Regions from separate parts of the Paenibacillus thiaminolyticus genome, predicted to be linked through region 2. Evidence: a T-box and tRNA genes for the amino acid it is inferred to sense, from the RefSeq annotation. Region 2 holds a T-box; the other holds one or more tRNA genes.
What was found. A T-box is a leader RNA that pairs with one kind of tRNA and senses whether it is charged. The one in region 2 lies ahead of FLT43_RS24170 (valine--tRNA ligase), so its partner is inferred to be a tRNA-Val.

Region 1 (11,047 bases), 520 kb from region 2:
TCAGTATACCGACGTGTTCGAATTTTCGAAGCAAGGGGCCATTAACATTGAGATCGTCCCCGCTGTGGATCAGTCCGATCGATGGGGATCGAACGGAGAATATAAACAGCCTGATTATGTAGAGGCGTTCAAGAAGATTATGACTGGAGCCAACCCGGTGGATGTCGTCGTCATTGATGCTTCACAATACCAGGCACTTGTGCGGGACGGCTTGCTCAAGCAGATCGATCCGCTCCTTCAGCAGGATAAAATCGATACGAACGACTTCGTGCCGACGGTGATCGACGGGTTGAAGGCGATGGGTGACAATAACTTGTACGGCGTGGCCCCTACATTTACCTCTGAGGCTTTATTCTATAATCGGACGTTATTCAATGAAGCAGGGGTCGAACCGCCGACGGACAACATGACATGGGATCAAGTGTTCGATAAAGCGAAGCTCGTATCCAAGGGGGAAGGCCAAGATCGTGTCTATGGCTTCTCCTTCAATCATTATTTCGGCAGTGATCCGTACTGGGATATGATAAATACGTATGTTACCCCGCTTAATCTTCGGATGATTGATGATAAGGCGGATTATATGACAGTCAATAGTCCACAGTGGGAGAAAGTATGGACAACAATCTCCAAACTGGTCGCTGAAAAGATAATTCCGGGTCCTAACGCGGAAATGCCGGAGTCCCCGGAAGGTCAATTCAATCCGTTCCAGTATGACAACTTCCTGTCCGGGCGAACGGCGATGGTGCTCGGCGATTATTCGTTCATCAATTCCGATCTGTCGGATGCGATGAAAAACGCGGATAAAATCAAAGGCTTCACGAAATTCGATTGGGATGTCGTGACGTTCCCTTCCCATCCGGAAGCTCCGGGCATTTCCGGCTCCGTCTACTTAAGAGAAATTTTTGCCGTCAATCAGAAGGCGGGGAATCCGGACGATGCTTGGGATTTCGTCAAGTTCGTCTCAAGCGATGAATGGGCGAAGCTCCGCTCCCGCAGCAGCTATGAACTGGTAGCGCGCCAGAAGTATATCCAGCCTAAGGATGGGATCAACTTTAATATTTCCGCATTCTACACCATGAAGCCAACTCCGCCTATCACGCAAAAAGAGGAAGAATTGTTCTCAAAGTATAGTTTATATGAGTTGAACGAAATCGGGCGCAACTTGTTCCAGGAGGTTATGGACAACAAGAAGGGCATAAGCGATGCGTTGAAGGAATGGGAGACGAAGGGCAACCAGGTCTTGAAAAAGAAACAGGCCAGCCCCGTCTACAGTAAATAAATAACTTCATAAGGACCGGCATGCCTGCAAAGGCATCGCCGGTCTTTTCAAGTTGCGGCAGCTCTACCGCCTACCACCGCTGCGGCTTCAGCTGTCGTCTCTGCTACCGGCCCTGTACCATCCACCGCTTTTGCACCGTCCGCCACGGCTGCTACCGCCCTTGCGCCGTCCACCACAGTTGCCCCATCCCGCCGCTGCTACTGCCCTGCGCCGTCCACCGCCGCAGCCCCATCCCGCCGCTGCGCCGTCCACCCAACACGGCTGCATGATTGTCGAGCATATCGAACACAATAGTACCGACTGATGAAGAAAGGAGCCAGGATGGCAATGCATTGGATTTATTGGGGGAAGCTGTACAATACCAAGTTCCAGGCCCGCTGCCTGCAGGAACGGCTGGAGCAGGATGCATGGATATATGGATATGACACGCCATATGAGGTTGAGGTCTTCCGCTCCCGCAAAGGAAAATACGGAGTCCGCTTCGTCCTCTGAAGCGGGACGGGAAGAAAATATCATTTTTTTATACATTTTTCTTGACTGTTCATGTACTGATATAGTATAGTAATACTTGTCGCTACGAAAGCAAGGCCAATGTACAATGTCGCGGGGTGGAGCAGTCCGGTAGCTCGTCGGGCTCATAACCCGAAGGTCGTAGGTTCAAATCCTGCCCCCGCAACCAATATTTTTTCAATAAAGCAATGGCGTAGGGGCCCTTAGCTCAGTTGGTCAGAGCGGTCGGCTCATAACCGATTGGTCGTGGGTTCGAGTCCCTCAGGGCCCACCAAAACCGTTGTTTTCAAAGATTCATAGTGTTCGCGCACTGTATGTGCCGGGGTGGCGGAATTGGCAGACGCACAGGACTTAAAATCCTGCGGTAGGTGACTACCGTACCGGTTCGATCCCGGTCCTCGGCACCATTAATTGAAATGCCTGTACATAGAGAGTTCTGGATGACAGCGGTCATTAGCAGAGCTTTTTTTATTTTCATCCGTATGGATTTAGAAGCTGTCTTACACTATCATATCGCGTGAATAATATTAGGGAAGAGGAGGAAGCGGCTGTGGGGATTCAAATTCAAGAGGATTGGGCAGCATTGCTGCATGACGAGATTAGGCAGCCTTATTTCAAGGAGCTATGGGGATGGCTGAAGCAGGAATATGAGCGTACGGTGGTATATCCGCCATTTGATCTTATCTTCTCGGCACTCCATTATACTTCTTATGCGGACACGAAAGTGGTCATCGTGGGACAAGACCCGTACCATGGACCTGGACAGGCGCATGGACTAAGCTTCTCCGTGCAGCCGGGCGTACGCATTCCACCCTCGCTCGTGAACATGCTGAAGGAGAGTGCGAGCGATATCGGCACGACGATGCCGCAGCATGGCTGTCTCATACCTTGGGCGAAGCAGGGTGTGCTGATGCTGAATACAGTGCTGACCGTGCGCCAGGGGCAAGCGGCATCCCATCGCGGCATGGGGTGGGAGCAATTCACCGATCGCATTATTCAGCTGTTGAATGAGCGGGAACAGCCGCTTGTGTTCGTGCTGTGGGGATCATTCGCCCAGGCGAAGCAATCCATGATCGACACGAGACGGCATGGAATCGTCAAAGGTCCGCATCCGAGTCCGCTGTCGGCACACCGCGGTTTTTTTGGCAGCCGCCCGTTCTCGCAAGTCAATGAATGGCTGCGTTCACGCGGAGAAACCGAGATCAATTGGCAGCTTCCTCCGGTTGCGGATATTCCAGCAGAGGATTTGCCGCAGATCGGATAAAACGTCGGGCTTATACGGAAGCCCTCTGCCCGCAACAGATGCGAATCCAGCGGAGAGAGAGGCATTCCCGCCAGGGCTTACCGGCTGGAGCAGGAACATGGAAGCAACTAACGGGGCAGGGATTCATAATTTGTTGACAAGAGCCCTGCCCGATGATATACTATATCTATCGATGTGTTCTGATAGCTCAGTAGGGAGAGCACCATCTTGACAGGGTGGGGGTCGGCGGTTCGAGCCCGTCTCAGAACACCATACTATTACCAATGATGTCCTTGAATATTCAAGGGCTTTTTTATATTTTTAACCTCTTAGTTGATGCAGGTCTCCCGCCAATGTTTAGAAGCCGTGATGTTATAAGTACCTCTTCCTCTTAACCTTAGTATCCCAACAGTTCAGGGACACGAAGTAGTCCCTCTGTCTCTTATGGTCAGTATCCCCACTACGCAGGAAAGGTGAATTGTTGGGCGCCTGGTGGTCTAGGGATTCATGGTAGGTCTGGGAACCTGACTCATTGGGAGAACGGTCGTAAGCACCCAGCATACCCAACACACCCAACGCAACAGATCACTTGACCACCAGAGTGATGTAAATCATGCGAAAAGATCACGGGATGCGATAGGCATGATCAGCTGGCTAAGCGAAGGGGAGAATACGTTAGAGGATGGGAGCGGCATCCTAGATGGTGACGCGAAGGAAGAGGTGCTTGGACGGACATTAGGTATTTGGCAGGGTGAATGGAACGGGGAGATATCAGGGCGATTAGGTTTAAAAGAATAGGGTTCAGGAGAAAATGCCAATAGTGATTTCCAAGTTGCGGAGCATTCGGAGGTAGTACGGATGAATAATCGCATGCAGTGGCTGGTCTTTATGGCTGCGCTGTTGAGTGTCCTATTGGTTGCTGTCGGCTGTACCGCCTGGGCTCGCGGTGCGGCTCCTCTGCCACAGCCGGATCGTCTTGGGCCGTCAACTCCCGTCATTCAACAGGATGTGTACGGAACAGGCGTCCGGACTCGTGTATATTCGCCTTAACCGAGAGCCTGACAGAAGGCCTTGTTCCGGTCCAGAAGTCCACATTCTGGGTCAGGAACAAGGCCGTTATTGTGATGATTAGGGCTTGGCGATGGCGCCGCCCTGCTCTTCTTCACGGGCTTGATCGGTATCAAGGAATGTCGTCTCCTCTTCCCATCTGCGGGAATAGGCCTTCTTGGTGACGAACAGACATAACCAAATTGTAAGAATGAAGAAAATGACCGATACAATAATGGTGACCATTATTGAATTCAATGCGTTCCCTCCTTCGAATCACTGTGAGATAGATCACAATTAACTATACATGAAATCTAATTTTTTGTATAATGATATCTTATCTAAAACCGAAAAATTGTGCATAAATTTGACAATTGGTTGACAAGTGAGGAAGGTGTAACCATGGCAGCAGAAGTGATTGAAGTAAAAACCGAAGGACAGCTTCAGCAATGTTTGGAAATTCGCATGGAAGTCTTTGTGGAAGAGCAGAAAGTGCCTCTGGAAGAAGAGATTGATGAGCTGGATCACCTGGATGCGGAAAGCAATCATATCCTCATAACGGTAGACGGACTAGTCGCGGCGACCGGGCGGATTAAATGGCTGGATGAGACGACAGCGAAAATGCAGCGCATCGCTGTATTGAAGTCATTCCGCGGGAGCGGGATCGGCCGATCACTCATGGTTGCGCTGGAGCAGCTTGCCTGTTCCATGGGAGCGGAGAAGAGTGTATTGGACGGGCAGTGTCAGGCGGAAGGATTTTATCATTCTCTTGGCTATACGACCGTGTCGGAAGAGCCGTTCTACGATGCAGGCATTCTGCATGTCCGCATGGAGAAGAAGTTGTAATATTCCCCAGGTCTCCGGGCAAGCTAAGATGGTCTGCTTGATGCAGAACATCTTCTTCAGGAGGCGCAGCGAATGGACAATCGAGAGACGATCGTAGCGGTGCAAAAGAACGGGGATGGCGATTTGACCGCATTCCAGACAAGCACAGGAAGACAGCTGTCCTACGAACAAGCTCTGAATGAGGTTCAGGCGGGGAACATTGCCGGGGTCAATGTCTTCAAAGGCAGAGACGGAGGGATGTATCTGCGCGGCGACGCAGATGGAGACCCGACCAATAACTTGGATAATCTGCCACTGTTCTGACAGGAGGACGGTACGGCCATAGAACACCGGCAAGCGGTGCGCGTTAGCGCTGCTTGCCGGTGTTGTGTCTATTACAGAATCTCTATCTGTTCCTGCTGTGGCACGAATCTCATTCGCCCCGTCTTGCCTTCGAAGGTATCCCGCTCATCTCCATAATGCATCAGCCACAGTCTTTCCTGTATGAAATCCGGCAAGGTGAGCAGATCGTCAAGTCCCGCATGCACCTCCGCTTTGCCGCGCAGCTGGCAATCGTGGAAGATGGTCGTCACGCCTTGCTCCTCAACGAGCCAACGGAGCAGCTCGGGCTCGAACTGCATATCCGCGCTATAAAAAAACGTATCATTGAACAGAAAGGAGAAGCTTCGTTTCCCGGGAATATGCGGGGTCTCCAGCAGCTTCACCTTCAGACCGGACAGCGGCTCTGATATCTGGCCAGGTTCTATCGGGTGAACCTCGAAGGCATCGTCCAGGCAAGTCAAGCCCTCTTGCGTCAGCCCGCCCTTGAGCGTATGCTCCCAGAGCGGGGCAACGAGCGGAGCGGCGATGAACAGCTTCGGCTTGCGATGGTACCGGAATTTCATCTGGAAGGCGTATTCCTCCAGCCCGCCCACGTGATCGCCATGAATATGGCTGATGAGGACACCGTCCAATTCATCGAAGGATATGCCCATTTGGTATAGAGCTTGCGGCGCGGTGATACCGCAATCCGCCAGGAGCTTGTTGTTTTTCGTATATATTAACGCATTATTATTGAAATATTTTTTGGCAAAGGCACTTCCTGTGCCAATCATTTGTATGCGAAGTGTCATCCAATCCCTCCGTAACCGTCTGTCCCCAAATTGTCAGCATGATTTTGCTTTTACTCTAACACCTGCTTCCCGAATTCACAAGTCAGCAGGCGGGCAGCGGGAGAGAAAGCGGGAACGGGGGGGGCCTGAAAAACACCGGATTCGAAAGATTTTTTTCGCAACTCTCCATGCTCAGCCGAGTATAACTTAACAACAAAGCAGTTGGAGGTATCGCGATGAAATGCAGAAGAAGAATCGCAGCACTGGCTCTGCTCGGTACCATCTTGAGCGGAACGTTCGCAACGGTACAAGTCTCGGCGCAAGAGGCAGAATCGGCGGCTACAGTAGGAGAAAAAGTGCAGGTCGTGGTCAATGGAAGCACGATCCAGGACGGAGGGCTTATGGTTGATGGACGAGCGTTTTTGTCCGTACGCCAATTGAGTGACGCGTTGCAGGCATTCGTCACTTGGGATGAGGCCAATAAAAAAGTCATTATCGAGAAGCCTAACGTAGATATCCTTTTATCCAAAGACAACACCGCGTTCGGTAAAGTTCAGACGGGCAAAACTTCGTTTTCCATATTTGCGCAAGTTGATAATTTTCCTTCTTCCTTAGAGGCTGTCAAATTAACGATTACTGACCCGAAAGGGAATGCGACACTTATTCAGCAGTTCAGCGTCGAGGAGAAAAAAGATGACCCTCTCTGGCTGCGTACGGACGAATTCAAGTACGATTTCAAGTCGAAGGGCGACTACCTAATTTCTTGCTATCTCAAGCAAAAGGATGGGGAATTTATTCTGGTGTCGCAGAAGAAATTGCCGGCCATCTGATCGCGTTCATCCCATCCTTTTCAGCAATATGTGAACCTATGAACGGATCATCCGCGCCTACATACTTAGATATCGCTCCTGCTTCGTTGACCTGCTCTTCAGAAAGTGGTACGATACGGAAGTGTAACCAACACATTACCTGAAAATAAAGGAGATTCACGCATGAGCGAACATCAACATACTCATGACCATGACTGCGGCTGCGGACATGATCACGAACATGACGAATTGGTCGTCACACTGGTAGATGAAGAGGGCAATGAGATCGATATGGCTCTCGTTGAGACGTTCAATGTAGGCGAGCAAGTATATGCTCTGTTGCTGGAACGCAACAATCCGGAAGCGGATGGCATCATTGTGCGCGTTGACGAAGAGGATGAAGATATGGTACTGAATCCGATTGAAGACGACGAGGAATGGGAGCGCGTGCAGCAGGCTTACGATCAGATGGTGGCCTCCCAGGAAGACTAATTTGAACAAGCCGCTTTGCAGCGGCCTGCCCGTTGAAGACGATGAAGCTCCGAGCGCTGGCTCGGAGCTTTTTTGCTGTGGTGTCACGTATGTCGAATTCGTTCCTATTTATTTGCGCGGATTGAAGTACATGGTCCTGCCGTTGAACAAAGTTAATTCAGCCTTCCACTTCTTGGCTAAATATTTGCACAACTCGTTGCCTTTCGACTTGTCCCCATGGGTGGCCCCTTCCGGGAGGACGACCTGGACGTGGGAACGGGGCGGATCCCCCTCCTTCGTTCCAGTGCCGAACACGATATAATGATATTGGGGAGAGGTTCCCTTCAGGTAGAACCAATGCTCTTCCTGTTCGGGCTTCGTCTCGATTGTATACGGGAACGCGGCATCGGCGTATTCCCAACCCAATTGCTCTCCGGTCAAGCTGGTCTGGTGCCGGTAACTGAGAAGCTGTTCTTTCAATTCATCCAGTGTGACGGATGGTACGGCCGATCCTTCCACAAATGTAATGAATGCGCTTTGGCTCATCCTTCCACCTCCATGCAACCTCGGATCATCCTCATCATATCATCGCGCTCCCTAGTTGGCAATATTTACATGAGGGAACGGCAATAGTTGGTCGATTCCTATACAGGACAGGCCGCCCATTGCTGGGCGGCCTGCTGCTTTAGAAGATCGCGGTTTCTTCCACGATGACTTTGACGTATTCTATATTTCGATCTTCCGGGCCTTTGACCGGCAAGCCGATGTCGACGTGGTCCCGGATGTAATCGATATTTTGCTGCGAAATGACCTCGCCCGGCAGGAGAATCGGAATTCCAGGCGGATAAACATAAATAAACTCGGCAATAATGCGTCCAGCAGACTCCTTGAATGGAACGACTTCCGTATCGGCATAGAACGCATCCCGCGGAATGAGCGAGAGCTGCGGGATCTCTGGTATTTTGACGATAAGCTCCTGTACCTCGTTTTTCTCGAAATGCGTTGCTGACAGCTCTCGCAGAGCTTCCAGCAGCGTCGCTATCGTTTCCTTGGAATCGCCTGGCGTCACGAGGCACAAAATATTATACATATCGCTGAGTTCTACTTCAAGCTGGTAATGATCCCGGAGCCAATTCTCTGTCTCGTAGCCTGTGATGCCAAGATGGCGCACATGAATGGTCAGCTTAGTCGGATCGAAGTCATAGGTCGCTTCGCCGCCAAGAATGTCTTCCCCGAAGCAGTATAAGCCCGGAATCGCGTTGATCTGCACTCTCGCTTCCTCAGCCAACTCAATGGTGCGCTCCGCGATTGCGTGGCCGTTCAGGGCCAGATTGCGGCGCGACGTATCCAGAGAAGCGAGCAGCAAGTAAGAAGTCGAAGTTGTTGTCAGCATGCTGAAAATGGTCTGGACCCGGTACGGATTGACCAGCCCGTTCTTGACATTGATGTTGAGAACCGAGCTCTGAGTCATGGAGCCTCCCAACTTGTGAACGCTGGTCGCCGCCATGTCCGCCCCCGCTTCCATTGCTGATATTGGCAGCTTCTCATGGAAGTGGATTAGGACCCCGTGCGCTTCATCAACCAGCACCGGAACGCCGTAGGAATGAGCCAGATCGACAATCTCCTTCAAATTGGCGCAAATGCCAAAATAGGTTGGATTTATGACCAGGACGGCTTTCGCATCCGGGTGCTTCTCCAGCGCGCGACGGACCGAACGGGTCGTGATGCCGTGATCGATGCCGAGATTGGCATCCCTTGCCGGCGATACGAACACCGGGCGCGCCCCGGCGAAAATGATGGCCGTCATAATCGATTTATGGATATTGCGAGGCACGATTATTTTGTCGCCAGGTGAACAGACGGACATAATCATCGTTATGATGGCCCCGCTTGTGCCCTGTACGCTGAAGTACGTATAATCTGCGCCGAAGGCATCCGCAGCCAAGGCTTGCGCTTCGGCGATGACGGCTGTCGGCTGATGCAGATCGTCCAGCGGAGCAATGTTGATCAAATCTATGGAGAAGGCATTATCTCCGAGGAAGTCCCGGAATTCGGCATCGCTGCCGGCGCCTTTTTTGTGTCCCGGAATATGAAATTGTACCGGATTCCGGGCGGCATGCTCCTTCAAAGCGGTAAAAAGAGGCGTCCGATGGTGGTTCATCGCCGTAATCACAACCTTTCTTGCTGAAAATGCAGATATGTCTGCGCACCTTGACGCAAACAAAGATAAGTTTAACAAAAACGTTTCGGAATGCAAGCAGTTTTTCGGGGATGCGGAAGAGTGTGACATTTGTCGCATTTTATTCATTTCCGTTGATAACCAATTATGTTAGGATGAACGTATACATAGGAGGGAACTGTGTCATGAAAAAACAAATGACTGTCGTCGTGCTTATGCTGATGATGGTATTTATCGGATTCGGCATCGTCATTCCGGTTCTGCCGATGATGATTACGGATGCCGGCGCGAACGAAGTGCATCTGGGGCTCATGCTCTCGCTGTACTCGCTCGTCGCCTTTATTCTGTCCCCGTTGTGGGGAGCGCTATCAGAAAAAGTAGGCAGACGCCCGATCATCCTTATCGGAACGCTTGGCTTCAGTGCCAGTTACGCGCTGTTCGGCCTTGCGGACGGCTCTTTGTGGATGATGTATGTCTCCCGCTTGCTCGGAGGCCTGTTCTCCGGCGCGGTGACGGCCGTCATCGTCGCGTATGTAGCCGACATTACGCCGCCGGAGCGGCGGACGAAGGGAATGGCGATGGTCGGTATGGCGATCGGCCTGGGCTTCACGTTCGGTCCTGCATTCGGGGGCATCATCAGCAAGATTGGACATAACGCGCCCTTTTTTGCCGCATCGGTGTTAACGCTCCTTACCTGCCTGCTCGGCTGCGTCCTGCTGCAGGAATCGCTGCCGAAGGAGAAGCGGATGCAGCCGCGCGAGGCGGCGCCTTCCCGCTGGACGGCCTTCACCGGCATGATGAAATATTTGTATGTACTGTCATTCTTCGTGACCTTTACGCTTGCAGGGCTGGAGTCCACTTTGCTCTATTTCCAGGCGGTCCGCATTCCGGGAATTACGGCCGTAGACATCGGCTTCATGTTCTTCTACTGCGGCCTCGCCGGCGCACTTGTGCAGGGCGGGATTGTGAGACGGTATATTAAGAATGGAGCGGAAAAGAAGACGATCGGCGCCGGGCTGGTCATTTCCGCCCTCGGTTTTTTCCTCCTGCTGCTGTCATCGAATATGGTGAACGCGACGATATTCCTATGCGTCTTCGGAATCGGCAATGCGCTGATCCGGCCATGCGTCATCTCTCTCATCACACAGAAGACGACGGTCAGCCAGGGAGTCGCTTCGGGCCTCAATTCATCCATGGACAGCTTCGGCCGCATCGCCGGACCGCTGCTGGCCGTGGCGATCTTCAAATGGAACGCCAATTTGCCTTATATCATTGGCGGCGTCCTGTGCCTGGCGGCCATCGGCCTGCTCGTTCGTTTTTCGGTGGCGGAACGGGCGAAGACCTCGGCCGGAACTTCCATTTAGTCCCTCCATCTTGGGCGGCTCATAGGATTGGACGCAAGGATACAATAAGGGTGATTCTCCCGCATGAAGCGTGCGGGGGAATCACCCTTTTTGGTGCGAAGACTTGTTCTGTTCACTATTGCGCGTAGTGTGTCGAAGTTGGGCTGGAGCTACGCTTCCAGCGCCAGCTTGTACAGCGGCATCAGCGTCGTCAGCGTGCTGCGGGCCA
Region 2 (11,047 bases):
AGCGGCGGGGGGAGTGGGCGGAGTTCATGCCGGAACGCCGCATTCTGGCGTCGGAGGATGCGCTCCGCACATGGCTGTTGGAGACGCTTCGCATGCCGCCGAATATGCTGCGCCAGATGATGGCGGAGGACAAGATCCGGACAGCCGGAGATCGGCTGCGGATACATCTCTTCCCGGAGGAAGCGATGACGATGGAGCCGGCGGATGAACCCGCCGAGATTTTATATGAAGACGATGCGGTGCTGGTCGCTTACAAGCCTGCCGGGATGGCCGTGCATGCGACGACGGCAGAGCAGGAGCAAAGGCGGGGCAGTCTGGCGCATGCCGTCGCATGCCATTACGCCTGGACGGGCCAATCGCTGCGCGTCCGCCATATTCACCGCCTGGATACGGATACAACCGGCCCTGTGCTGATCGCGAAGCATGCGCTGCCGCACGCGGTCTTGGATGCCGACATGCGAAGCAAGTCGATTCGCCGCAGCTATGCGGCGATCGTCCACGGCTGCCCGCGCACGCGCGTGGGGACGATCGATGCACCGATCGGCAAGGATCGGCATCATCCGTCGCGCCGCCGGGTGAGCCCGACTGGCTCCTCTGCTGTAACCCACTACGCCGTCGAGCAAGCCGGCCGGGAGCTGTCGCTGGTGAAGCTCCGGCTGGAGACCGGGAGGACGCACCAGATTCGCGTCCATATGAGCCATATCGGCCACCCGTTGGCCGGAGACACGATGTACGGCGGGGATGGGCGGCTGTTCGGGCGGCAGGCGCTCCATGGGGAAGCGCTGACCTTCCGCCATCCGCTGTCGGGCGAATGGCTGGAGATTCAGGCACCGTGGCCCGAAGACATAGCGTGTCTGCGCCAAAAAATATAGTCATGCTCCTCCTTTTCCGTCCATATACATGAAGTAGTGAACCGAGTCTGATGTCGCGCCAGCCAGCAAGACATGCATCCGGGTCAGGGGAAGATTCGCGATCACGGCGGAGATCAGAAGTACTGCGGGAGGAGGAGCAGTCCGTGTATGAGGAAGCATATGGCTTAAGATTTGATATTTATGAACGTGTTCATTTATCCGACGAATGTGTCGGTATCGACCAATTGGAAGAGGTTGAACTGACGCCCCATATTCAGGTGATCCCGGCCGGAGACCAAGTAACGGTGCGGGGCAGCCTGCTGTTGGCAGGCGTCTATCAGGGAGATGACGAAGGCCGGGGCAGCCAGACGCTGGAGCATTGGATTCCGGTGGAGATTACGCTGCCGCTCAACCGGATTCGAAGCTTGGAGGATATTTCGGTCGACATTGAGCATTTCGATGTCGATCTGTTGTCTGCCCGCTCTCTTAACATTACGGGCATTTTGTCGCTTAAGGGCATTGCGATGGAGCCGGCCGAACCGTCCAACTGGGAGCCGGAGCAATTCACTGTCGTCCATCAGGCGGAGGAGGAGCGCGGATCGGATGAACCGGAATGGCTTCGGGATTATGGAGAAGCAGCGGCACGGCCCCCGAGCCCGGAGGCGCTTGATGCCGTGGCCCGGATCCGTTCCTTGGCCGACGGCGACGAGCGGCGCGAAGAAGAATGGCAAGCTGTCCCCGAACCGGAGGCCGATCTTGTTCGCGAGCGCGAGAAGACGTATTCCGAATATCTTGATAAGATAGAAAAATCGAAGAAGGCTGCGGCGGCGGAAGCGGAAGAGTCCGAACCGGAGAAGGACCCGGACCGGACCGAGCTCACCTGGAATCACGCACCATGGGCCTCTCCAAGCGTACAAGATTCGCCGCCAGCCGCACCGAAGGCCGTGGCCGAAGCGGAGGCATTGGCTCCTGAGAGCGACCAGCAGGGTGAGCCCGAGGACCGTGGGCTGGACGAGGAGGAAGCCGCTGAGCAGGAAGCGAAGGAGAAGTTGGCTGAAGCGTCTGCAGGGCATATCGAGGAGAAGCCGGCTGAAGCGTCTGCAGGGCATACCGAGGAGAAGCCGGTCGAAGTGTCTGTAGGCCGAACCGAGGAGAAGCCGGCAGAAGTGTCTGCAGGGCATACCGTGGAGAAGCCAGCCGAAGCGTCTGCAGGTCGAACCGGTGAGAAGCCGGTCGAAGTGTCTGTAGGCCGAACCGAGGAGAAGCCGGCAGAAGTGTCTGCAGGGCATACCGAGGAGAAGCCAGCCGAAGCGTCTGCAGGGCATACCGAGGAGAAGCCGGTCGAAGTGTCTGTAGGCCGAACCGAGGAGAAGCCGGCAGAAGTGTCTGCAGGTCGAACCGGAGAGAAGCCGGCCGAAGCGTCAGCAGGTCGAACCGAGGAGAAGCCAGCGAAGTGGAAAATGCCGCAGCCCCAGAGTTGGGCCGCCTCAGCTCCAGCGCCAGAGCGGGAGCCTGCGCCCGCGCCGGAGCCTGCAATCGAGGTGCAGGCGGAGCCCCGGGCGGAAGAGAAGCCGGCTGAAGTACCTGCATCAGTGGCCTCTACTACGGTAGCCACCACCACTGAAGCCACTGTCGCCGAAGCCTCCGTCGCGGAGTCGGGCGGAGCCGATGCGGGACTGGAGGCCGAGCCGGCTGAGGATGCCGCAGCGGCCGCTGCAGGCGCTGCGGACGCCAAGCCGGAGATGAAGATTGCAATCAACAGCTCCAAGCCGGCAGACGCGCCGGCCGCGAGCGGAGTCGGCCTCAGCTCTCTGCTGCAATCAAGCCGGCAGACGAAGGAGCGGGAGCAGCGGGAAGCCGAGACAAAGCAGGCCGAGGAAGAAGCCGCGCTCGAAGCGGCTAAAGTGACGACCGGCGACGACGTCAAGTGGCAGTCCCTGTTCCTGCAGCGGGTGAACGAAGAGCAAGGCTTCAAAAAAGTTCGCCTGTGCATCGTGCAGCGCGAGGAGACGCTAGATACGATCGCGGATCGCTATCAGATGAATACGAATGAAATCGTGCTGTATAACCGCCTGTCCGATCAGAACATTACGGAAGGCCAGGTGCTGTATATTCCGGTCACCTCCTGAACCGGGACACAATAGACCCGTCTCGCGAATCTCGCGGACGGGTCTTGTATGTGGTATGCGCATGCTGGGAAGGTTTGCGGCGAACTCAGTATACATCGAGCAAAAAGCCGAGATACACGAGGAACAGCGCGAACAACAAAAACACATCGAGCCCGGTTGGCAGAAGCAGCGTCCGGACAAACTGCAGGCAGATGAGCGGAAAGATTACTCCTTTTACCGAATGTCGAATACGCCACCACCAACGTTCCATGTGAGGATCACCTCCTATAGTACATGTTATGAGAGTGGAAAAACGGGATATGACTAATACAAAGAACGATTTCAAGCCGTCTATTGACTCATCTGGAGAGCGAAGGTAAAATATATCGTAAACATGTGGTTGTCAGCGCTTGGGCTGAAGCCATGGAGTAAAGACGTCGAACAGGAAGAGTAAGCGTCAAGGCCCCTTACAGAGAGCAGAGCGATGAGGTGTAACGCCTGCAGGAGCGTCCCGCTGAAGTCACCTGGGAGTTGCCCGTTTGAACGCGTCACGGCAGTGTATGAGCCCGGTGCTCGGCATGTGCCCCGCGCGCTAGAAGGGGACGGCCGCATCCGTTACATGCAGTGGAGTGCCGCCGCGTTCATGAGATGTTCATGAGACGCTTGGCGGAATTAAGGGTGGTACCACGGAAGTCGAACCTTTCGTCCTTTGCGGCGGAAGGTTTTTTTATTTGTCATAACGGAGGGAATGCTTATGTCAGAGAATCAGGAACAGTTATCCATGCCGACCACATATGATCCGAAGGCGGCGGAACAGAAATGGTACGCCTATTGGCAGGAAGGCGAATATTTCAAAGCCGGGCGCCAGCCGGATGCCGAACCATTCACGATTGTGATCCCGCCGCCGAACGTAACCGGGATGCTGCATATCGGGCATGCGCTCGATTTTACTCTGCAGGACATCATTATCCGCTCCAAGCGGATGCAGGGCTATGATGCCCTCTGGCTGCCTGGTTCGGACCATGCCGGTATCGCGACGCAGACGAAGGTGGAGCAGAAGCTGCGGGAAGAAGGGCTCACTCGCTACGATCTGGGCCGCGAGAAATTTCTGGAGCGAGTATGGGAGTGGAAAGGCATCTATGCCGAGACGATTCGCGAGCAGTGGGCGAAGATGGGCTTCTCGCTCGACTATTCCCGCGAGCGCTTCACGCTCGATGAAGGGCTGTCCCGCGCGGTTCGGGAAGTATTCGTCAAGCTGTACGAGAAAGGGCTCATTTATCGCGGCAAATACATCATTAACTGGGATCCGGCAGCCCGCACAGCGCTGTCCGATATCGAAGTCGAATATAAGGAAGTGCAGGGTCACCTCTATCATCTGGAGTACCCGCTGAAGGACGGCAGCGGCTCGATCACGGTCGCGACGACCCGGCCGGAGACGATGCTTGGCGACACCGCAGTAGCCGTTCATCCGGAGGACGAGCGTTACAAGCACATGATTGGCAAGATGCTGGTACTGCCGATAGTCGGCCGGGAGATCCCGATTATCGCAGACGACTACGTTGACAAGGAATTCGGCAGCGGCGCCGTGAAGATTACGCCGGCGCATGACCCGAATGACTTCGAGATGGGGCTGCGCCACGATCTGCCGCAGATCAATGTCATGGAAGAGAGCGGTACGATGAACGAAGCGGCCGGCTCCTACCAAGGGCTGGATCGCGCGGAGTGCCGCAAGCAGATTGTCAAGGATCTGCAAGCGCAAGGCGTACTCATCAAGATTGAGGATCATGTTCATCAGGTCGGGCACAGCGAGCGGTCGGGCGCGGTCGTCGAGCCGTATTTGTCGACGCAGTGGTTCGTCAAGATGAAGCCGCTGGCCGAAGCCGCTATCGAGGCGCAGAAGAACGGCCAAGGTGTCCGCTTCGTTCCGGAGCGCTTCGAGAAGACCTATCTGCAGTGGATCGAAAATGTGCGCGACTGGTGCATTTCCCGCCAGCTCTGGTGGGGACACCGCATTCCGGCATGGTACTGCGAGGACTGCGGACATATGACGGTCGGACGCGAGGATGCCGCTTCCTGCTCTTCCTGCGGCAGCGCAAAGCTGAGACAGGACGAGGATGTGCTGGACACGTGGTTCAGCTCCGCCCTGTGGCCGTTCTCTACGCTTGGCTGGCCGGAACAGACGGACGATCTGAAGCGTTACTATCCGACCAACGTGTTGGTGACCGGCTATGACATCATATATTTCTGGGTTGCCCGCATGATCTTCACCGCGCTTGAATTCACGGGCGAGATCCCGTTCAAGGATGTGCTCATGCACGGCTTGGTGCGCGATGCCGACGGGCGCAAAATGTCGAAGTCGCTCGGCAACGGCGTCGATCCGCTCGAAGTTATCGAGAAATACGGCGCGGATGCGATGCGTTTCATGATCTCGACGAGCAGCACGCCGGGACAGGATCTGCGCTTCCGTTGGGAACGGGTGGAGCAGGCCCGCAATTTCGCGAACAAGATCTGGAATGCGTCCCGCTTCGCCTTGATGAACCTGGAAGGGTTCACTTATGAAGACATTGATCTGTCCGGCAAGCTCGGCACAGCGGATCGCTGGATTCTGCACCGTCTGAACGAGACGGCCCGCGACATTACGCGTCTCATGGACGCCTATGAATTCGGGGAGACCGGCCGCGTCCTGTACAATTTCATCTGGGACGATCTGTGCGACTGGTATATCGAATTCGCCAAGCTCAGCCTGTATAACGGGGATGCGGCGGCCAAGAAGACGACACAATCGGTGCTTGCCTACGTTCTCGATCGGACGCTGCGCATGATTCATCCGTTCATGCCATTCATCTCCGAGGAGATCTGGCAGCATCTGCCGCATCAGGGCGACTCGATTACGCTGGCGGCCTGGCCGGAATACGACGCCGCCTTCGAAGCGCCGGATGCCGTGGGCGAGATGTCGCTACTTATGGATATGATCCGGGCAGTGCGGAATATTCGGGCGGAAGTGAACGTGCCGATGAGCAAAAAGATTGAGCTGCTCGTCAAGCCGGCGAATGCGGAGTATGACCGGAATATCAACAACAATATCGAGTACGTGGAACGCTTCTGCGGCACTTCCAAGCTGTCCGTCGACCTGAATGCGTCCGCCCCGGGCAAGGCGATGACTGCCGTCGTGACGGGAGCCGAACTGTACCTTCCGCTGGCGGGCCTCATCGACATCGAGCAAGAGATCGCCCGGCTGGAGAAAGAGGCCGAGCATCTGAACAAGGAAGTGGAACGCGTCGAGAAGAAGCTGTCCAACGAGGGCTTCATGGCGAAGGCGCCAGAGAAGGTCGTGGCGGAAGAACGCGCGAAGCTGCAGGATTACAGCGGCAAGCGTGACAAGGTGATGGCGCGCATTGCGGAATTGAGAGAAGTGTAATCGACACTGCCATTGAACGGCCGAACCGGTGGGGATCCGTCTCCATGTCGGTTCGGCCGTCGATGAGTTCATAGGTAAGGATGAATTGCTTATGTCGGACAACCAACGAACGAACCTGCCTGCTGCCACGGACTCCTTTGCAACGGCGGAAGCTGCGATTGATTGGATCAATTCTTTGATTCCTTTTGGCATTCGTCCCGGATTGGAGCGGGTCGAGCTCATGATGGAGAAGCTCGGCCATCCGCATCGCCGCCTGAAGTTCATACATGTGGCCGGTACGAACGGCAAAGGCTCCACCTGCGCGCTGCTGACCAGCGTGCTGATGGCCAACGGCTACGATGTCGGCACCTTCACTTCGCCGTACATTGAGAAATTTACGAACCGTTTCAAATACAATAATGAAGATATTCCGGAGGAGACGCTGCTCCGCTTGGCCAATGAATTGAAGCCTCTGGTGGACGAGATCGCGGCGACGCCGCTCGGCTCGCCCACGATGTTCGAGGTATCGACGGTGCTGGCGATTTGCTACTATGCGAAGGTGGCATATCCCGACGTTGTCGTCCTGGAGACCGGATTGGGCGGCCGGCTTGACGTTACCAATATCGTGACGCCTATCGTATCGGTTATTACGAATATCGGGCATGATCATATGGATATTTTGGGCGACACGATCGGGCAGGTGGCGGCGGAGAAGGCTGGCATTATCAAGCCTGGCGTGCCGATTGTCAGCACGGTGGAACAGCCGGAGGCGATCGAGGTTATCCGCCGTACGGCAGGGGAACGGCGCTCTACGCTCTACTTGATGGGCGAGCAATTCCGCTTCGAGGGGCTACATTCCGAGGAGAACGAGCAAACCTTCCATTTCCGCGGTCCGTTCCGTGAGCTGGAGAACTTGGCGATTACGCTGAACGGCGCGCATCAGATGAAGAATGCCGCCGCGGCGCTAATGGCACTCGAGGTGCTGAGACAATATATGGCCTTCCGGGTAGATGACGAGGAGCTCCGGGCGGGCCTGCGCAGCGCGGCCTGGCCGGGAAGACTGGAGATGGTAAGCGAACATCCCCGCATCCTGCTGGACGGAGCTCATAATCCGGAAGGGGCGGAGACGCTCGCTCAGGCGCTGCGCGATACGTACCGTTACAAGCGGCTGCATGTGATGATGGGGATGCTGTCCACCAAGAATCATCATGATGTCCTGCGTCATATACTTCCTTTAGCGGATACTCTTATTTTTACGGAACCTGATTTCCGCAAGAAGATGAGTGCGGAGAACTTGAGTCATATTGCAGAAGAATTGCTGGCTACAGCCTCGCGCCGCCCACAGATTGCAGTAGAGCCGAGCTGGCGCGAGTCCCTAGAACGGCTCAAGGCGATGACCGAACCAGGCGATCTGGCGGTGGTCACCGGCACATTATATCTGATTGCGGACGTTCGCTCGTACGTTTTGCATCGGACCGAATCGGAAAAAGGTTGGTGAGTTCGTGTGAAGACGACGGAACATATTCATTTTATCGGCATCGGGGGCTATGGGATGAGCGCCATCGCCCGCGTCATGCTGCAAATGGGATACACCGTCTCCGGGTCCGACGTCGCCGCATCCGAGGCGACGGCGAAGCTGCAGGCGGAAGGAGCGACGGTACATATCGGGCATGATGCCGGATATGTCGGAGATGCCGGCATTGCCGTATACTCTACGGCTTGCCCTGTTGATAATGTGGAGCGGATCGCGGCGGAGCGGCGGGGCATTCCCGTTCTGCATCGCTCCCAGATGCTGGCGAAGCTGCTGAATGCGAAGAAGGGCGTGGCGGTTGCCGGGGCGCACGGCAAGACGACGACATCGTCGATGATTGCGTTCGTGCTGGAGCGCTGCGGCGCCGATCCGACTTATATTATCGGGGGAGAGGTGACGAACCTGGGCACGAACGCCCGGGCGGGCAGCGGCGAATTCGTCGTAGCCGAAGCCGATGAAAGCGATGGCTCGTTCCTCGCTTACCATCCTTATATTCCCGTGATTACGAATATTGAAGCCGATCATTTGGAGAACTATGATGGAGATTTCGAGCGGCTCAAAGCGGCATATGTCCAATTCCTGTCCCAGCGCAGTCCGAACGGGATCGCCGTCCTGTGCGCCGATGATCCGATCTTGCGGAGCATGGCTCCGCGGCTTGGTCAAGGGGTGGTCACCTATGGGATCGATGAGGCTGCCGATTATATGGCGGACGATATCCAAGCTGAGGGTCGCGGCATGACGTTCCGGATGCGCCATCACGGCAATACGCTGGGCAGCGTGCGGCTGTCCATACCGGGCCGGTATAATGTGCTGAACGCGATGGCTACGCTGATCGTCGCAATGCAGGCGGGCGTCTCCTTCGAAAGTGCCGCCGAAGCGATCACCGACTTCATCGGCGCGAAGCGCCGCTTTCAAGTTGTCGGGGAAGAGGGCGGTATTCTGGTCGTCGATGATTATGCTCATCATCCGACAGAGATTGCAGCGACCCTGACGGCGGCCAAGGCGACCGGGCGCCGGCTCGTGGCTGTATTTCAGCCGCAGCGCTATTCGCGGACTTATTTCCTGTTCGAGCAGTTCAGCCGCGCCTTCACGGAGGCGGATGAACTGATTGTGACCGATATTTATTCGCCAGCAGGAGAGAAGCCGATTGAAGGCATTACGGCGGCCGCGCTCGTGAACCGCATTCGGGAGAACAGCAACGGCCAGGCGCAATATATCGCCAGCAAGGACGATGCGCTGGAGCGGCTGAAGGCGCTCGTGCAGCCGGGGGATTTGGTGCTGACGATGGGCGCGGGCGATATATGGAAGACCGCGTACGCGCTAAAAACTTTGTTGCAGACGAAGGCATAACCGATTAGCGAGAAGACCATTCCAATAGCGGAATGGTCTTTTGGCATTTCATATCGAGGATAGATTACGCCAAATCCCCCTTTCCGATGTTCTATCGTATGTTTTTCCCCCTTGATAGGGAGCACCTCGTCGAATCTAGCATGCGATATGCCTTTTTTCATTTTCATAGACAGAGAAGGTTCTAATGCCAAGGACTCTATCATAGATTTCATAGTAAAGAAGAGGACAAGGTGAGGTGGAGCAGGATGAATCGTACGCACAGCAAAATGACATTCCGGTTCGGCGATTCCGGAACGACAGCCGGACGGGAGCAGAATGAGCAGAACGAGCGGGACGGACGGAGACAGTCGGACCTTGAGCAGACGGGCTATGCCATAGATACGATTGCCGAAGTGGAAGGGGCGCTGCCAGACGGTCCGGAAGTCGAAGAAGCAGCGGAAACGCACGGGCACCCGCATCCGGTACGGGAGGATGAGCCTGCAATCCTGGGTGGCGGGGACGAGGACGAGATACACCGAATTGAGAGCTTCATCCGGGAGTCGGACAAACAGTCCGCCCAGCGCTATCCGCTTCCGGTCTCTATCGCCGATCCGGCGGGCGAACCGATGAGCGAGCAAGGGGAGTGGGCGTGGAATGGGGTGCATACCCGTACCCGCAAGCCGTCGCTGTGGAAGGTAATCGCTTCCGTGGCCGGGGCGCTGGCGACGGGAGCGGTGTTCGGCTTCATCGCGCTCTCTCTGTTCAAGGGGGAAGTGAGGCTGCCCGATCCGACGGCGGGGCTGCCGAATCTATCCGGGCAAGCGGAGCAGACGTCGGATGGCGGGAAAGTGGTTCAGACCGCCTCGGATAAGCAACCGGCGGACTCTGCTGCCATTCCGGCCACCGCCCAGCCAACTGGCAAGGGGGACAAGTCGGAAGCGGCTTGGCAAGCGACAGGCGTCTACGTCACCGACGTGAACATTCCGGAGAAGACGTTCTATATGCTTCAATATGGAGTCTTCGACAAGCCGGAGGGAGCTAAGACGGCGATAGGCGAGCTGCGGGACAAGGGAATGGCGGCGATGGAGGAGCAGGCGGGACAGCATCGCGTCTACGCGGCTATCGCTTCCGCGCGCGAGGATGCGATGAGCTTGAGCCAGCTGCTGAAGAACCGGCAGATCGACATGTACGTCCGGGAGATGAGCCGGCCGGCCTTGACGCAGCTCGCCTTCCAGGGGAATGCCGCTGATGTGGAGCAGTTCATGGAAGACAGCGACGCTGTCATCAGCTGGCTAACGGCGCAATCGGTTGCCCATCTGGAAGGAACCGAATCCGCCGCCTTCGCAGTGGAAGACACCGAGCAGCTGCGGAAGCAGCATCTGCAGTGGACCCAGCACATGAGCAAGGTGCAGAAGGGTCAGCCGAAGCAGTCGGCCGATGCCTGGACGAAGCTCGTGCAAGCGATGAACACGGCGATTAGCGCCGTCAATGAATACAATAAGCAGCCGTCCGCCTCGCATCTGTGGAGCATTCAGCAAGCGGTGATGCAGTATCTGTCTGCGGAACGCTCTTGGCTGGATACGATGAAGGCGTAGCCTCTTGAGGCGTACAGCAAGCAAGAAGCCGGCATCAGCCGGCTTCTTCTTTGTACAGGAGGGGCGTTAGGGGATCAGTTGGCGGGAGGAGCCATAATTTCTTCGATGCGCGACAGCACGTCCTGCGTCAACGCAATGCCGGAAGCGAGGACATTCTCCTTCACTTGCTGCGGTCGGCTGGCTCCGACGAGGGCGCTGGCTACGTTGCTCTGGCGCAGTATCCAGGCAATGGCCAA

Region 1: it has a tRNA-Val gene. The T-box ahead of FLT43_RS24170 (valine--tRNA ligase) is inferred to sense a tRNA for this amino acid. The anticodon was not compared.

The regions. Positions count from the first base shown of each region.
Region 1 is NZ_CP041405.1:5,966,174-5,977,220, forward strand. It holds gene FLT43_RS26300 (ABC transporter substrate-binding protein) at 1-1,279, shown strand, start outside; gene FLT43_RS29510 (hypothetical protein) at 1,607-1,771, shown strand; tRNA gene FLT43_RS26305 (tRNA-Met) at 1,882-1,958, shown strand; tRNA gene FLT43_RS26310 (tRNA-Ile) at 1,987-2,063, shown strand; tRNA gene FLT43_RS26315 (tRNA-Leu) at 2,108-2,196, shown strand; gene ung (uracil-DNA glycosylase) at 2,340-3,053, shown strand; tRNA gene FLT43_RS26325 (tRNA-Val) at 3,230-3,305, shown strand; gene FLT43_RS26330 (hypothetical protein) at 3,891-4,082, shown strand; gene FLT43_RS29515 (hypothetical protein) at 4,161-4,337, opposite strand; gene FLT43_RS26335 (GNAT family N-acetyltransferase) at 4,482-4,925, shown strand; gene FLT43_RS26340 (DUF3892 domain-containing protein) at 4,998-5,228, shown strand; gene FLT43_RS26345 (MBL fold metallo-hydrolase) at 5,300-6,037, opposite strand; gene FLT43_RS26350 (stalk domain-containing protein) at 6,253-6,846, shown strand; gene FLT43_RS26355 (DUF1292 domain-containing protein) at 7,009-7,317, shown strand; gene FLT43_RS26360 (DUF1885 family protein) at 7,426-7,842, opposite strand; gene FLT43_RS26365 (aminotransferase class I/II-fold pyridoxal phosphate-dependent enzyme) at 7,982-9,457, opposite strand; gene FLT43_RS26370 (MFS transporter) at 9,661-10,839, shown strand; gene FLT43_RS26375 (YktB family protein) at 10,989-11,047, opposite strand, start outside.
Region 2 is NZ_CP041405.1:5,447,340-5,458,386, forward strand. It holds gene FLT43_RS24160 (RluA family pseudouridine synthase) at 1-872, shown strand, start outside; gene FLT43_RS24165 (LysM peptidoglycan-binding domain-containing protein) at 1,016-2,980, shown strand; gene FLT43_RS29490 (hypothetical protein) at 3,066-3,230, opposite strand; T-box leader at 3,388-3,672, shown strand; gene FLT43_RS24170 (valine--tRNA ligase) at 3,708-6,377, shown strand; gene FLT43_RS24175 (bifunctional folylpolyglutamate synthase/dihydrofolate synthase) at 6,469-7,854, shown strand; gene murC (UDP-N-acetylmuramate--L-alanine ligase) at 7,861-9,237, shown strand; gene FLT43_RS24185 (SPOR domain-containing protein) at 9,483-10,811, shown strand; gene FLT43_RS24190 (aldo/keto reductase family protein) at 10,886-11,047, opposite strand, start outside.